2 regions of the Flavobacterium arsenatis genome follow, and region 1 is predicted to be linked to the other one. Evidence: riboswitches for the same ligand, from Rfam matches in the RefSeq annotation. Region 1 holds a riboswitch; the other holds the start of a gene.

Region 1 (7,483 bases):
TTAATCTGTGAGAATCTGTGGAATCTGTGGCAAAAAAACTTTTCTATTTTATAAGAGAATAATCTGTGAATCAGTGGCAAAAAAACAATTCAAAATCCCTTAACTTTGCCCTAAACACATTCCAATGATTTCTGCCCAATTCTATAAGATATTAAGCCAAAGCTTCCCATTCAGCCCAACCTATAAGCAGGACATCTTCTTCCAGCAAATCGCAGAATTCATCACCAATGAAAACCAGGACGAAATCTTTGTCCTAAAAGGATATGCCGGAACCGGAAAAACGACCGTAATTTCAAACATCGTCAACAATCTTATAGAAGTCAAAAAAAAATACGTCTTGTTGGCTCCAACAGGTCGAGCCGCCAAGGTAATCGCCAATTATTCCAACAAGCCCGCCTTTACCATCCATAAAAAAATATATTTCCCCAAGAAAGGAGCAGGAGGAGGCGTGACCTTCACTATGCAACAAAACAAACACAAGAACACCATCTTCATCGTCGATGAATCTTCTATGATTTCCGATTCAGATTCAGGTGATAAGATGTATGCAAACGGTTCACTTCTGGACGACCTTATATTTTACGTCTATACCGGACACAATTGCAAGATGATTCTGCTTGGCGACACAGCCCAGCTTCCGCCCGTAAACATGGACATTTCTCCAGCTTTAGATATTGATTCGCTTTCCTTGCATTACGACAAGGAAGTAAAATCTATAGAATTAGATGAAGTAATGCGTCAGGAGGAAAACTCTGGAATCCTCTTCAACGCCACCGAACTCCGTGATTTATTAAAGGACGATTTATACGATACGTTTCAATTCAAATTAAAGGGTTTCAAGGACATCGTTCGCCTTACAGATGGCTATGATATTCAGGACGCCATCAATTCGGCTTATAGCAATTATAGTATAGAAGATACCGCTTTTATTGTTCGTTCCAATAAAAGGGCCAACCAATACAACCAGCAAATCCGCACCCGAATCCTCGACAAGGAAAGCGAATTATCAACCGGAGATTTCCTGATGGTCGTAAAAAATAATTACTTTTGGCTCAAGGAAACCGACGAGGCAGGATTTATTGCCAATGGCGATATCATCGAGGTTTTGGAAATGTTTGGCATCATGGAACTCTACGGATTCAAATTCGCAAAGGTCAAAATCCGAATGGTCGATTATCCCAACCAGATTCCGTTTGAAACCATCCTATTATTGGACACCATTACAAGCGAATCACCGTCCTTAACCTACGAAGAATCCAACCGATTGTACCAGGAAGTGATGAAGGATTACGAAAATGAAACCACCAAATATAAGAGGTTCCAAAAAGTAAAGGAGAATGAGTTTTTCAATGCATTGCAAGTCAAGTTTTCCTATGCCATCACTTGCCATAAATCGCAAGGAGGCCAATGGAATACGGTTTTTATCGAACAACCGTATTTACCGGATGGCATCAACAAGGATTATGTAAGATGGCTGTATACCGCTATCACCAGAGCAAAAGATAAATTATATTTGATAGGATTTAAGGATGAGTATTTTATAGAATAGTATTGATTATTTTTAGTTGGAATTAATTGTAAATAATATAATGAAAAGATTAACAACAATATTCTTTATGTTTTTGACATTGCAAATAGCTTTTGCTCAAGAACCAGAATCGCTCATTAAACAGAAGATTGTTGATAAGTCAGAAGTTGTAATTGAGAAAATAGGGAACAGAGGATTGCTCTCGAAAACAGGAAATGTTTATTTTGTTGAAGATGATTTACAAACAATAACTGCTTATGGGAATCAGAAAAAAATATGGCAGATAAATATTTTAAAAATATTAGGAAAGCCTGAAGTTGGAAAGCCATTTATTCGATATTTAATACTAAGCGATACAAATTTAACGGTCATTTATGGAAAGCATAGTTTTGCAAAGTTAAGCTTAATAGATGGTAGCATAATATCTTTCGGCTCAGATTAAAACTTAGCAAAAACATAAAACATATAAATTACAACAAATAACAATGAAAGTAATTGCCGTCATACCAGCAAGATACGCCTCAACAAGATTTCCCGCAAAATTAATGCAGGATTTGGGAGGCAAAACCGTTATTTTAAGAACTTATGAAGCCAGTGTCGCCACAGGATTGTTCGATGATGTCTTTGTAGTAACCGATTCCGATTTGATTTACAACGAAATCATTTCAAACGGCGGAAAAGCCATCATGAGCATCAAGGAACACGAATCTGGAAGCGACCGAATTGCCGAAGCCGTTGCCGATATTGATGCTGACATCGTAGTAAACGTACAAGGCGATGAACCGTTTACAGAAAAAGGTCCGTTGGAACAAGTACTTTCCGTCTTTAAAAATGACCTTGATAAAAAGATAGATTTAGCTTCCCTGATGCGCGAAATCACCAACGAAGACGACATCAATAATCCCAACAATGTAAAGGTTGTAGTAGATCAGAATGATTTCGCCTTATATTTTTCCCGCTCTGTGATTCCTTATCCAAGAGAAAAAAATGTGGGTGTTCGCTATTTCCAACACATAGGAATTTACGCCTTCCGCAAACAAGCTATTATGGATTTCTACAGCCTTCCGATGAAATCTCTGGAAGCTTCAGAAAAACTGGAACAATTACGCTACCTAGAATTCGGAAAAAGAATTAAAATGGTGGAAACCACTCATGTCAGCATCGGAATTGATACTCCTGAAGATTTAGAAAAGGCTAGGAAGATGTTATAAAAGTTGATTGAGATATTAAAGTAAACCTTTCTAAAAATATAAAACTTTGCGTCTTAGCGACTTTGCGAGAAATAGTTACTCGCAAAGTCGCTAAGACGCAAAGCTGGTAAAAAGATAGCTTTGAAATATCAATTTTGTACTTCCAACAATACAAAAGATTTTTCAAAGCTTTCATCAAAGTGAATGCTTCTCAAATTCTCCAAAGAAATTGTCCCGGTAATGTAACCCGATTCGTGGTTCAAATACGACTCATCAATATTTAAAAAATGTTTCTTCAAAGTGATAGCATCTTCCACTTGATGACGCAAAAACACCTTCAAGTTCACATCATCCGACAAACTCAAATTCTCTTGTTGTGCAATTTTTTTATATTCATATTGATAATCATAACTCAAAGCCGAAATATCACTCAAAACCGCAGAAGCAGTAGGATGAGCTCCGGCACCTTTGCCTACAAAAAACTGTTCGTCGGCAAAACTCGTCTTCGTAATCACACCATTAAAAACATCATCCACATTAAACAATCGGTCTTCTGAATCAATAAATTTCGGAATTACGAATGCCGAAATTGTCCCATCTGCATTCTTGAAAGCCTGTGCCACCAATTTAATTTTCAATCCTTTTTCACGGGCATATTTTAACTCCAAACCACCAATTGAGTTGATGCCAATATTCAGTAAATCATCAGGTTTTGCAATGTATCCGAAAGAATGTGCCAACAAAATCAGCAATTTATATTTCGCATCAAAACCACCTGTGTCCAAAATCGGATTACTTTCGGCAAAACCTTTATCCTGAGCCTCTTTCAATGCCTCTTCATACGACAAATTATCCTTAAATGTCTTCGTCAAAATATAATTTGTCGACCCATTCACAATCCCCTGAATCGATTCCAAAAGGTCATTGTCATAATATTCCTCAAGATTTCTGATGATGGGAATACTGGCACAACAAGCCGCTTCATACAACAACGGAACCTGATATTCACGTTGCAATTCAAGCAATTCCTCAAAATGTTCCGCAATCATTTTCTTGTTGGCCGAAACCACCGCTTTTCCGCTTTTCAAAGCACGCGTCACAATTTCATAAGCCGCTTCAGCATCATCAATCAGCTCCACAATCACATTTATTTCGGGATCATTAAAAATATCTTCCTTGTTGAACGTAAAATTTTCAGCGCCAATTTCACGCTTCTTATCCTTATCCTTGACACAAATATTCTTAATGTTGGCCTTCAAACCAGGCGTTTTTTGCAACACCTCATACAATCCAAAACCTACACATCCAAACCCGAACAAACCTATATTTAATTTTTTTCTTGACATTTTCTTTTATTTTTTTATTCAACACGAATCACACTAATTTTCACGAACAAAAATTTGTGCTAATTTGTGCAATTCGTGTTATATTTTTTTTGGAGCAAAACCCAAGGCATCTTCTCAATCCATTTTCCCGCTTTCCACTACTATCTTTTTGTTCCGAACCCCGGAACAAAAAGGATAGTAGCTACAATCGGGGCTAGATGAAATCTTTAGGTATTTTTTAAACTTTTTGACAAACTGTTGCTGTTCTCCTGCAAGGTTTTCAAAACCTTGTAGGTCTTTTTTTCGCAAAGCTTTTTTAGATTATACCTACAAGGTTTTGAAAACCTTGCAGGAAATTCGTTTAGTTCAACGACGAAGCAGTTTCTACATTCACTTTAACCGCATTTTCAATCGCCTGTTTCAAATCGGCAATCAAATCATCAGCATCTTCCAAACCAACAGAAAGACGGATCAAGCTATCGGTAACACCAGACTGGTATCTTTTTTCAACCGGAATCGATTTATGCGTCATTTCGCAAGGCAAACAACACAAGCTTTTCACGCCACCCAAACTTTCTGCGAGTTTGAATAATTTTGTTCCCGAAACAATTCTCGAAGCCAATTCCTTATCATCAATCACCAAATCGAAAGTGACAACACCACCAAAATATTTCTGTTGGCTTTTTGCAATTTCGTGGTTCTGATGTGTTTTCAAACCAGGATAAAAAACGTTTTTGATTAGTTTTTCAGTTGTCAAGAATTCAGCCACTTTCTGTGCATTTTCAGCATGTTGCTTGATTCTCAAACTCAAAGTTTCAATTCCTCGGATCACCAACCAGCTGTCGAATGGCCCAAGTATGGCACCCGAAGCATTTTGTATAAATTTGATTTTAGCACCCAATTCTTCCGTAGCGGTAATAACCAAGCCGGCAATCAAATCGCTATGTCCAGAAATGTATTTTGTAGCACTGTGAACAATTAAATCCGCTCCATATTCAATTGGTTTTTGGGCAATTGGCGAAGCAAAAGTATTGTCAACACAAAATAAAACATTGTGTTCTTTTGCAATTTTTCCAATCGCTCTCAAATCGGCAATCTTCAAGGTTGGGTTGGTTGGCGATTCAATCCAAATCAAAGCCGTCTTGTCTGAAATGGCATTGGCAACATTTTGGGCATCTGTCGCGTCAACATATTTAATACTGATTCCGAATTTCTCATAAATGTGCGTGAATAAGCGGAAAGCTCCACCATAAATGTCATCAACTGCAATAATTTCGTCTCCAGTTTTCAACAATTTCACAACTGCATCGATGGCAGCCAAACCGCTTGAAAAGGCATAACCATTTGTTCCGTTTTCTAATTTGGCAGCCAAATCTTCCAAGACCTTTCTCGTCGGATTGTTGCTTCTTGCGTAATCGAAACCTTTGTGAACGCCAGGTTCTTCTTGTACGAAAGTTGAAGTTTGGTAAATCGGCACCGAGATTGAACCGGTTAATTCGTCTACTGGAATGTAGTTTAGGATTTGTGTTTGCTCTTGCATCTTTAAAATTTTTAATGTTTGTAAATATTTTTTTTGTTGATTAAAAAAAACATTCAAAACCAGATATCAGAGGAGCATAAACAAAAAATGCTCTTCCGATAAGTCAGAAGAGCATATAATATTTTGAGGTATTATAAACAATTTCTAAGCTTATCTTTCCCCGCCATTGGCAAGGGTTGAAGGTAGCACCTTAAACACAAAAGTGATCAGGTTGCTAAGACGTCATCGGGTCAATTCCCTCGGTCTTTCTGGATAAGAATAATTTTTTAAAGAACTTGAGTGCAAATTTAGAGCATAAAAATTTATAAATCCAAATAAATTTTGAATTATTTTTTAAATCATTGAATTTAAGTGTTTTAAATATGTATTTGATTGGTTTATTTACAATTAATTTTTTATTTCGAGGTTGATACTGTTATTAAAACATCCTAAAAATATCAATAACAATTCGTAAATTTGAAACTTATTGAGTCGTTCAAAAAATCCTATGAAAAAATATTTACTACTTTTTTTTCTTCAAATCACTGCTTTTTCATTTGCCCAAATTGAAGATGCCTGGGTATATTTTAACGATAAGCCAGATACAGCTTTTTACCTTGAAAATCCATTGGAAATGCTCTCGCAAAGAGCTTTGGATAGGAGGAATTTGCAAAATATTCCATTGGATGAAAAAGATGTACCAATTGCCATTTCATACATCGAACAAATTACAAATTCAGTTGGAATTACCGTAATGGCGAAATCAAAATGGCTGAATGCCTTGCACATTCGCGGAACAATTTTGGACATACAAAACCTTGAAAATTTAGAATTCGTAGATCATGTGGATTTTGCAAATAAAAGCCTCAATAATGGAAATTTAGAGCGAAATGCCAATCAGCAACGAGCAAGTAATGTTAATAAAAACCTCGAAGCTTTAGTGACTTTTGGTTACGGAAATTCAAACATTCAGATTGAAATGCTCAACGGACATCTGCTTCACGAACAGGACTTTACAGGAACTGGAAAGATAATTGCAGTTATGGATACTGGTTTTGTGGGTGTTGATGTGACGAGTCCATTTCAAAGAATGCAGGAGAATAATCTGATTTTAGGAGGTTATGATTTTGTAAATTCAAGCACCAATTTTTATGGTGGTGGATCTCACGGAACGATGGTACTTTCCACAATGGGAGGTTTTGTAGAAAATCAACTTGTTGGAACGGCTCCTGATGCTCATTATTGTCTTTTTGTAACGGAAGATATCAATGGAGAAAATCCAGTTGAAGAATCTTTTTGGGTTGAAGCGGCTGAAATGGCGGATAGTTTGGGTGTGGATATCATCAATACTTCGTTGGGTTATTTTGGCTATGATAATCCTGATTACAGCTATACTTATGAAGATATAAATGGCACAACTTCGTTTATTTCAAGAGGTTCAGAAGTTGCCTTTTCCCGTGGGATGATTTGTGTTACTTCGGGTGGAAATTCAGGAACTACCGAGAATCCTCATATTGCAGTTCCAGCTGATGCAGAACATACTTTAGCCGTTGGAGCCGTTATGCCTGATGAAAGCTATGCGACTTTCAGTTCCATCGGGCCTTCTTTTGACGGAAGGGTCAAACCGGATGTGATGGCACAAGGTAAAAATGCTGTTGTTTCGAATGCCATTGGAGAGATTGTAACATCCGATGGGACTTCGTTTTCAGGTCCCATTACTGCAGGATTGGTGGCTTGTTTATGGCAAGCTTTGCCTGATAAAACCAATGCAGAAATCATACAGTTGATAAAAGAATCTGCAAATTTATATGCTACTCCGAATGCTCAATTTGGGTATGGAATTCCCGATTTTGATTTGATTATTCAGAATGCTTTAGGAGCGAATTCATTTGTTGAAAATAAATTTATTGTGTATCCAAAT
Region 2 (7,483 bases), on a different contig from region 1:
TCATTCCGAAGAATGAGGAATCACATAATATTTGATTTTATCATAGAAATCGGAATAACAGAATCATTAATAATGAAAATCGTAAAACCCTTCCAGAAGAAATTCCAGAAGGGTTTTTGAATAAAAACTAGGGGTAATTAAAATACTTATTTTTAAAAGACTGCCTTGGCAATTGCTTTGATGTTTTCTGCTTTTCCCATTGAGTAATAATGTAAAACGGGGATTCCGGCCTGCATTAATTCCTTGCTTTGGTTGATGCACCACTCGATTCCGATTTGTCTCACGGCTTCGGCATCACTGGCACGAACGACTTCCATAATCAAATCATCGGGCAAATCGACCTTGAATCTATGCGGTATCAAATTTAGTTGTTTTTTGGTTGCAATGGGTTTTAATCCCGGAATAATTGGAACGGTAATTCCTTCTTTTCGACATTTTGCCACAAAATCAAAGAATTTCTTGTTGTCAAAAAACATTTGGGTGATGATGTAGGTTGCCCCATTTCTTATTTTTTGTTTGAGGAAGTGGATATCGCTGTCCATACTTGGAGCCTCCATGTGCTTTTCTGGATATCCTGCAACCCCGATGCAAAAATTAGTGCAGGAGGAATTTTGCAACTCTTCATCCAGATAGATTCCCTTGTTTAAATTGCTGATTTGCGTCACCAATTCAGATGCATATTGATTGCCTTCTTTTTCGGGTTTGAAATAGATTTCATTTTTTAAAGCATCACCTCGAAGTGCCACCACGTTATCAATACCCAGAAAATCCAAATCAATCAAAAGGTTCTCAGTATCTTCCTTCGTAAAACCGCCACAAAGGATATGCGGAATGGCATCTACGTCATATTTGTTCTGAATTCCAGCACAAATCCCGACCGTTCCTGGACGTTTCTTGACGATTTTCTTTTGCAACAAACCGCTAGGAAGTTCCTTGAATTCATATTCCTCCCGATGATAGGTCACATCAATAAACGGCGGATTGAATTCCATCAAAGGGTCGATGCTATCAAAAATAGATTGGATGTTTTGGCCCTTTAACGGCGGAAGAATTTCAAAGGAAAACAAGGGTTTTCCGTTGGCATTTTCTATGTGTTCTGTTACTTTCATTTCTTTTGTTGTCGGTTTTCTGTTATCGGTTATCGGTTTACTGCTTTACAGAAAACTGACAACTGGCAACTTTTTTAATCTGCTATATTCGGCGAAAGCCATTTTGTTGCCATTTCGGTAGAAACTCCTCTACGTTTGGCATAATCGATCACTTGATCTTCCTTTATTTTTCCGAGTCCGAAATACTTGCTTTCGGGATTGGCAAAATAATATCCCGAAACCGACGAAGCTGGCCACATTGCCATACTTTCGGTCAGTGTCACTCCTATTTCTTGTTCTACGTTTAATAATTTCCAGATGGTTGGTTTCTCCAAATGATCGGGACAAGCCGGATAGCCTGGTGCTGGACGGATTCCTTTGTATTCTTCCTTGATTAATTCCTGATTGTTCAGATTTTCATCAGAGGCATAACCCCAGATTTCCTTTCGCACTTTCAAATGCAAGTATTCGGCAAATGCTTCCGCAAATCTGTCTCCAAGAGCTTTCACTAAAATCGAATTGTAATCGTCCAATTGTTTTTCGAATTCCGAAGCTTTTTCATCGACACCAAAACCTGTTGTTACACAAAAACATCCTATGTAATCTTGTTTTCCGGAATCTTTTGGAGCGATAAAATCGGCTAATGCGATGTTTGGAGCACCGGCTGTTTTTTGGGATTGTTGGCGGAGGGTTAGAAAAACCGTAGAGACGTTGCATGCAACGTCTGTATCAATTTTGCATGCAACGTCTGTACAGATGAATATATCATCATCATTGATAGTATTAGCTGGAAAAATTCCTAGAATCCCTTTAGCAGTAAGCCATTTTTCGGAAATCATTTGCGTTAACATTTCTTGAGCATCTGCAAATAAACTCGTTGCTTGTTCGCCCACAACTTCATCGGTTAGGATGGCTGGATACTTTCCGTACAATTCCCACGATTGGAAAAACGGTGTCCAATCGATGAAATTTACCAGTTCAGAAAGCTCCACTTCAACGGTTTTAGTTCCAATGAAATTCGGTTTCACTGGCGTAAAATTATCCCAATCCAACTTTAATTTATTCTTTCGGGCTTCTTCTATCGAATGGAAATTTTTATCACGGCTTCTGTTCAAATAGCCGTCACGCAACTTGTCGTATTCCTCACGGATGGCTTTCACATAGCCTTCCTTGGTTTCGGCTTGCAACAAATTGCTTGCAACCGTTACGGCACGCGAGGCATCGTTTACGTGAACTACAGTTTCCTTGTATTCTGGAGCAATTTTCACGGCAGTATGAGCTCGTGAAGTCGTTGCTCCACCAATCATGATTGGGATTTTGATGTTTAATTTATCCAATTCCTTAGCCAGATACACCATTTCGTCAAGCGAAGGCGTGATCAATCCGCTCAACCCGATAATATCAACATTATGTTCAACAGCGGCCTGAATGATTTTTTCGGGCGGAACCATAACTCCTAAATCGATAATTTCAAAATTATTACAACCTAAAACTACGGCTACAATATTTTTTCCGATATCGTGAACGTCGCCTTTTACGGTTGCCATCAGGACTTTTCCAGCCGATGATGATTTTCCATCTTTTTGGGCTTCTATGAATGGTAAAAGATAGGCAACTGCTTTTTTCATAACCCGAGCCGATTTCACAACTTGAGGCAAAAACATTTTTCCACTTCCGAATAAATCTCCCACAACATTCATCCCTGCCATGAGATTGACCTCGATCACTTCTATCGCTTTCGCGGAATTAACTCGGGCTTCTTCAACGTCGATTTCTATAAACTCGTCGATTCCTTTTACCAATGAATGCGTCAATCGGTCCTGAACCGAACCATTCCGCCATTCTGCAATTGCTTTTTCGTTTACTTTATAATCGCCTTTGAAGGTTTCGGCTAAATCCAAAAGTCGTTCGGTTGCATCATCCCTCCTATTTAAAAGAACATCTTCAACATGCTCCAATAATGTCTTGTCAATTTCGTCGTAAATCTCAAGCATTTCCGGATTTACAATTCCCATTGTCATTCCGTTTAAAATAGCGTGATAAAGGAAAGCCGAATGCATCGCTTCACGAACGGTATCGTTACCACGAAACGAAAACGAAACATTACTCACTCCACCCGAAATATTGGCATACGGAAGATTTTCTCGTATCCATTTTGTGGCCCTGAAAAAATCAAGTGCGTTTAATTTATGTTCGTCCATTCCAGTTGCAACAGGAAAGATATTCGGATCAAAAATAATATCTTGAGCCGGAAAATGAACTTCGTTTACGAGTATATCATAACTCCTTTTGCAGATTTCGATTCGTCTTTCGTAGGTATCGGCTTGACCGTCTTCGTCAAAAGCCATTACGATAACCGCGGCACCGTATCGTTTGATTAATTTGGCATGATGGATGAAGGTTTCTTTTCCTTCTTTAAGGGAAATGGAATTTACAACGGCTTTACCTTGCACGACTTTCAGTCCGGCTTCGATGATTTCCCATTTGGAACTGTCAATCATTACGGGAACTCGAGCAATATCGGGTTCGGCTGCAATCAGGTTTAGGAATTTGGTCATGGCATAAACGCCATCCAACATCCCTTCGTCCATATTGACGTCGATGATTTGTGCCCCACCTTCTACTTGTTCTCTTGCAACGGAAAGTGCTTCGTTGTATTTTTCTTCTTTTATTAATCGGAGAAATTTACGCGAACCTGTTACATTGGTACGTTCGCCTACATTCACGAAAATAGATTCTTCGGTAATGAAAAGCGGTTCGAGACCTGAAAGTTGTAAATTTATTTTGTTTGTTCTTGACATTTATATTTTTCTAATCCTGCAAGGTTTTCAAAACCTTGTAGGTTTATTGATTTATACGATTATTCTAAATACCTACAAGGTTTTGAAAACCTTGCAGGAAAACTTCTATGCAAGTTCAAACTTTCTTGGCTTGAATTGAGAAGCAACTTCAGCAATTAACTTTATATGCTCTGGGGTTGTTCCGCAACAGCCTCCTATTATATTGATTAGATTATCCTGCAAATATTCCTTGATTAATGCTTGCATTTCTTCTGGTGTTTGATCGTATTGACCGAAAGCGTTTGGCAATCCTGCATTTGGATGTGCCGAAATATTGAGTTGTGTATTGTGTGCCAATCTTTTCAAATAAGGCTTTAATTGATCGGCTCCAAGAGCACAATTGAAACCAATACTTAATAAATCTATATGTTGGATGGAAATCAAGAAAGCTTCTACAGTTTGACCTGAAAGCGTTCGGCCTGAAGCATCGGTGATTGTTCCTGAAACCATGACTGGAATATCAAGGTTTCGTTCTTCCTTAACTTCTTCTATGGCGAAAAGTGCGGCTTTTGCATTTAAGGTGTCAAAGATGGTTTCTACCAATAAGACATCGCTTCCGCCATCAATCAATGCTTCTACTTGCTGTTTGTAGGCTATTCGCAAATCATCAAAAGTTACGGCACGATATCCTGGATCGTTTACATCTGGCGACATTGAAGCGGTCCTGTTCGTTGGTCCGATTGAACCTGCAACGAAACGGGGCTTGTCGGTGAATTCATCGGCGACTTGGCGGGCTATTTTGGCGGATTCGTAGTTGAGTTCATAAACCAAATCTTCGAGATGATAATCGGCCATTCCGATTGTGGTTCCGGAAAATGTATTGGTTTCTACAATATCGGCTCCGGCTTGGAAGTATTTTCGGTGTACTTCTTTTACGGCTTCGGGTTGTGTGATGGAAAGTAAATCGTTGTTTCCTTTTAAGGGATGTGGAAAATCCTTGAAACGTTCGCCTCGGAAATCTTCTTCGGAGAAATTGTAGCGTTGCAACATTGTTCCCATTGCTCCATCGAGGACAAGGATTCTTTCTTTTATTGCTTGGTTTATTTTTGACATAGTTTTTTTGCCACAAAGGCACTAAGGCTCTAAGTTTATACTTATCTAATCTGATAATTTTGTCTTTTTTGTGAAAAAAGATTATTTTGCAAAAATGGTTTCCTAAATAGCCCTGATGGTTGCAAATATCCTTTTGTTCTGGGGTTCAGAACAAAAGATATTGCATCCAGCAGGAATATGGATTGCTCCAATTCGCAAGCGATTTGCTTCAGATTTCTCCTAAAAGTCGAAATGACAATTAGGATTTATACTATTTATGTTATCAAGGAAAGGTTGAGAGAATTTCTCCGAGTTATCTGTTCTCGTTATGGATAACGAGATAGAATGTAGCACCTTCTACGAGAGTAGGGTTGCTAAGGCTTCACTGGGTCTAATCCCTCCGCCTTTCGTGATAACAATCAATATGTTTATGAACAGTGCAAAGTAATGCAATAGATTTGTGATTTGCAACTGGTTTAAAAAAAAATAAACCTACAACGTTGTAGGTTCAAGTTTTAGGCGATTTGGCGTTTCTGTGCGGAATAATTTTCTGCGATTTGAAGTATGAGATTGAGCAAATTCTCTGGAGTAGCTTCGGGTTCCGGACTGGGAATGTTGCTGTTAACGGAAAGAATGTCGAAATTGTTTTCGAGAAGCAAATTGTATGACTTTATGATTTCGGGACTTGCAGTTGCATCGATGGCGATGAGATTTTCGAGTTCTTCTTGCTTTGCATAATCGATTATGTTCTGGATGCTGAAAGGTGCCGGTGATTTTGTGAAATCGGCATCCCATCTGTTTTTTTGGTCTTCTCTTTCGAAAAAAGCAAGGGTTGAATTGGTGATGATGGCAAAAACGAGTTCGATGTTTTTTTCTTCGAGTAACGTTTTTTGTTGCTCGATAACTTGATTGATTAAGGCACTTCCTACTTTTCCTATTCCGAAGAGTATGAGGTTTATTTTGATAGCTGACATAGAGGAATGGGTTTAAAGGTTTTGGGTTTTGGTTTTTGGGTATTGGGTTTTGGGTTTTGGGTTTTGGGTTTTGTTTAAAAAAACTGCCTCTGACCAATGTCAAAAGCCAAAGACAGTTTCTAACAAACAAACAAAAAACAACTTTTATTTTTGAATAGCTTTGATTACGGTTATAAAAAAAGCCCTTTTGGATGGCTTACCAAAAGGGCTTATAGTTGAACTATAACAAAGATCAGATCTTTCACTTTTGGCAATAGCAATGATGATGAATGCGGTGCATCCAAATTGAACAACAACGGAACATTGTATGGGTGATTGAATTCATTTTTTTATTTCTTATTACTATTAATTATTTTTTATTCTTGAAATTGGTAATAAAAAAACCCCTGCGATTTGCAGAGGTTTGATTGGTATATTTTAAAAAATTTAAAATTATGCAATACTGTCCTCTGCGGAAATTTTCCACATCATATGACGACAAATGCAAATAGTTAAATTCATTTTTTTTTATTTTTTGATGAAGCAAACTTCTGAACTATTTTTGAATTGACCAAACGTAAATTAAAACTTTAACATTTAAAGGTTTGGTACATCTATTTAAATACTACGTATTTAGATTTTTGAAAACTAGCTTGTAAAATCACAAGTTTTCAAAAAAAGGTTAAGATTAATTTGCAATTCAAAATGGTTTCATACATTTGCAAACGAAATCAAGAGGAAAAATTTGAACTGATTGCAACCTCTTATTCCAGCTAAAATCTCTGGAATAAAAAAAATGCTAAAGCAGAACCACTCTCCTTTAGTTTTTCCTTGCAATTATTTTTCTTCTGCTTAATTTAAATTTATTTTATGGCTTATTTATTTACGTCAGAATCTGTTAGCGAAGGACATCCTGATAAAATTGCAGATCAAATCTCAGATGCATTAATTGATAATTTTTTGGCTTTTGATGCCGAATCGAAAGTGGCTTGTGAAACTTTGGTTACAACCGGACAAGTAATTCTTGCTGGTGAAGTAAAATCGAACACTTATCTTGACGTTCAACATATTGCAAGAGAAGTAATTCGAAAAATTGGCTACACAAAAAGCGAATATATGTTTGAAGCTAATTCTTGTGGAATTCTTTCTGCTATTCACGAGCAATCTGCCGATATTAATCAAGGTGTCGATCGTGCAAGTAAAGAAGAGCAAGGTGCTGGAGATCAAGGAATGATGTTTGGTTATGCAACGAATGAAACGGAAAACTATATGCCTTTGGCTTTAGATTTATCGCACGCTTTATTGAAGGAATTAGCTAATTTGAGAAGAGAAAATTCTGAAATAACCTATCTACGTCCTGATGCAAAATCTCAAGTAACTTTAGAATATTCTGACGATAATAAACCGCAAAGAATTGACGCTATTGTAATTTCTACCCAACACGATGATTTTGACGAAGAAGCAACAATGTTGGCTAAAATAAAATCGGATTTGGTTTCTATCTTGATTCCTAGAGTGAAGGCAAAATACCCTCAATATGCTCATTTATTCAACGACCAAATTACCTATC

Evidence for each region. A riboswitch is a leader RNA that binds a small molecule or an ion and turns the genes downstream of it on or off. The one in region 1 is predicted to bind S-adenosylmethionine.
Region 2: another riboswitch for S-adenosylmethionine. It lies ahead of J2X31_RS01680 (homocysteine S-methyltransferase family protein); the one in region 1 lies ahead of J2X31_RS05460 (trans-sulfuration enzyme family protein).

The regions. Positions count from the first base shown of each region.
Region 1 covers NZ_JAVDVI010000004.1:29,168-36,650, reverse strand. The annotation lists gene J2X31_RS05480 (ATP-dependent DNA helicase) at 125-1,549, shown strand; gene J2X31_RS05475 (hypothetical protein) at 1,590-1,970, shown strand; gene kdsB (3-deoxy-manno-octulosonate cytidylyltransferase) at 2,014-2,739, shown strand; gene J2X31_RS05465 (homoserine dehydrogenase) at 2,868-4,064, opposite strand; gene J2X31_RS05460 (trans-sulfuration enzyme family protein) at 4,405-5,583, opposite strand; SAM riboswitch class I at 5,731-5,842, opposite strand; gene J2X31_RS05455 (S8 family serine peptidase) at 6,071-7,483, shown strand, end outside.
Region 2 covers NZ_JAVDVI010000001.1:388,704-396,186, forward strand. The annotation lists gene metF (methylenetetrahydrofolate reductase [NAD(P)H]) at 153-1,109, opposite strand; gene metH (methionine synthase) at 1,184-3,889, opposite strand; gene J2X31_RS01680 (homocysteine S-methyltransferase family protein) at 3,995-4,981, opposite strand; SAM riboswitch class I at 5,271-5,379, opposite strand; gene J2X31_RS01685 (hypothetical protein) at 5,476-5,934, opposite strand; gene metK (methionine adenosyltransferase) at 6,784-7,483, shown strand, end outside.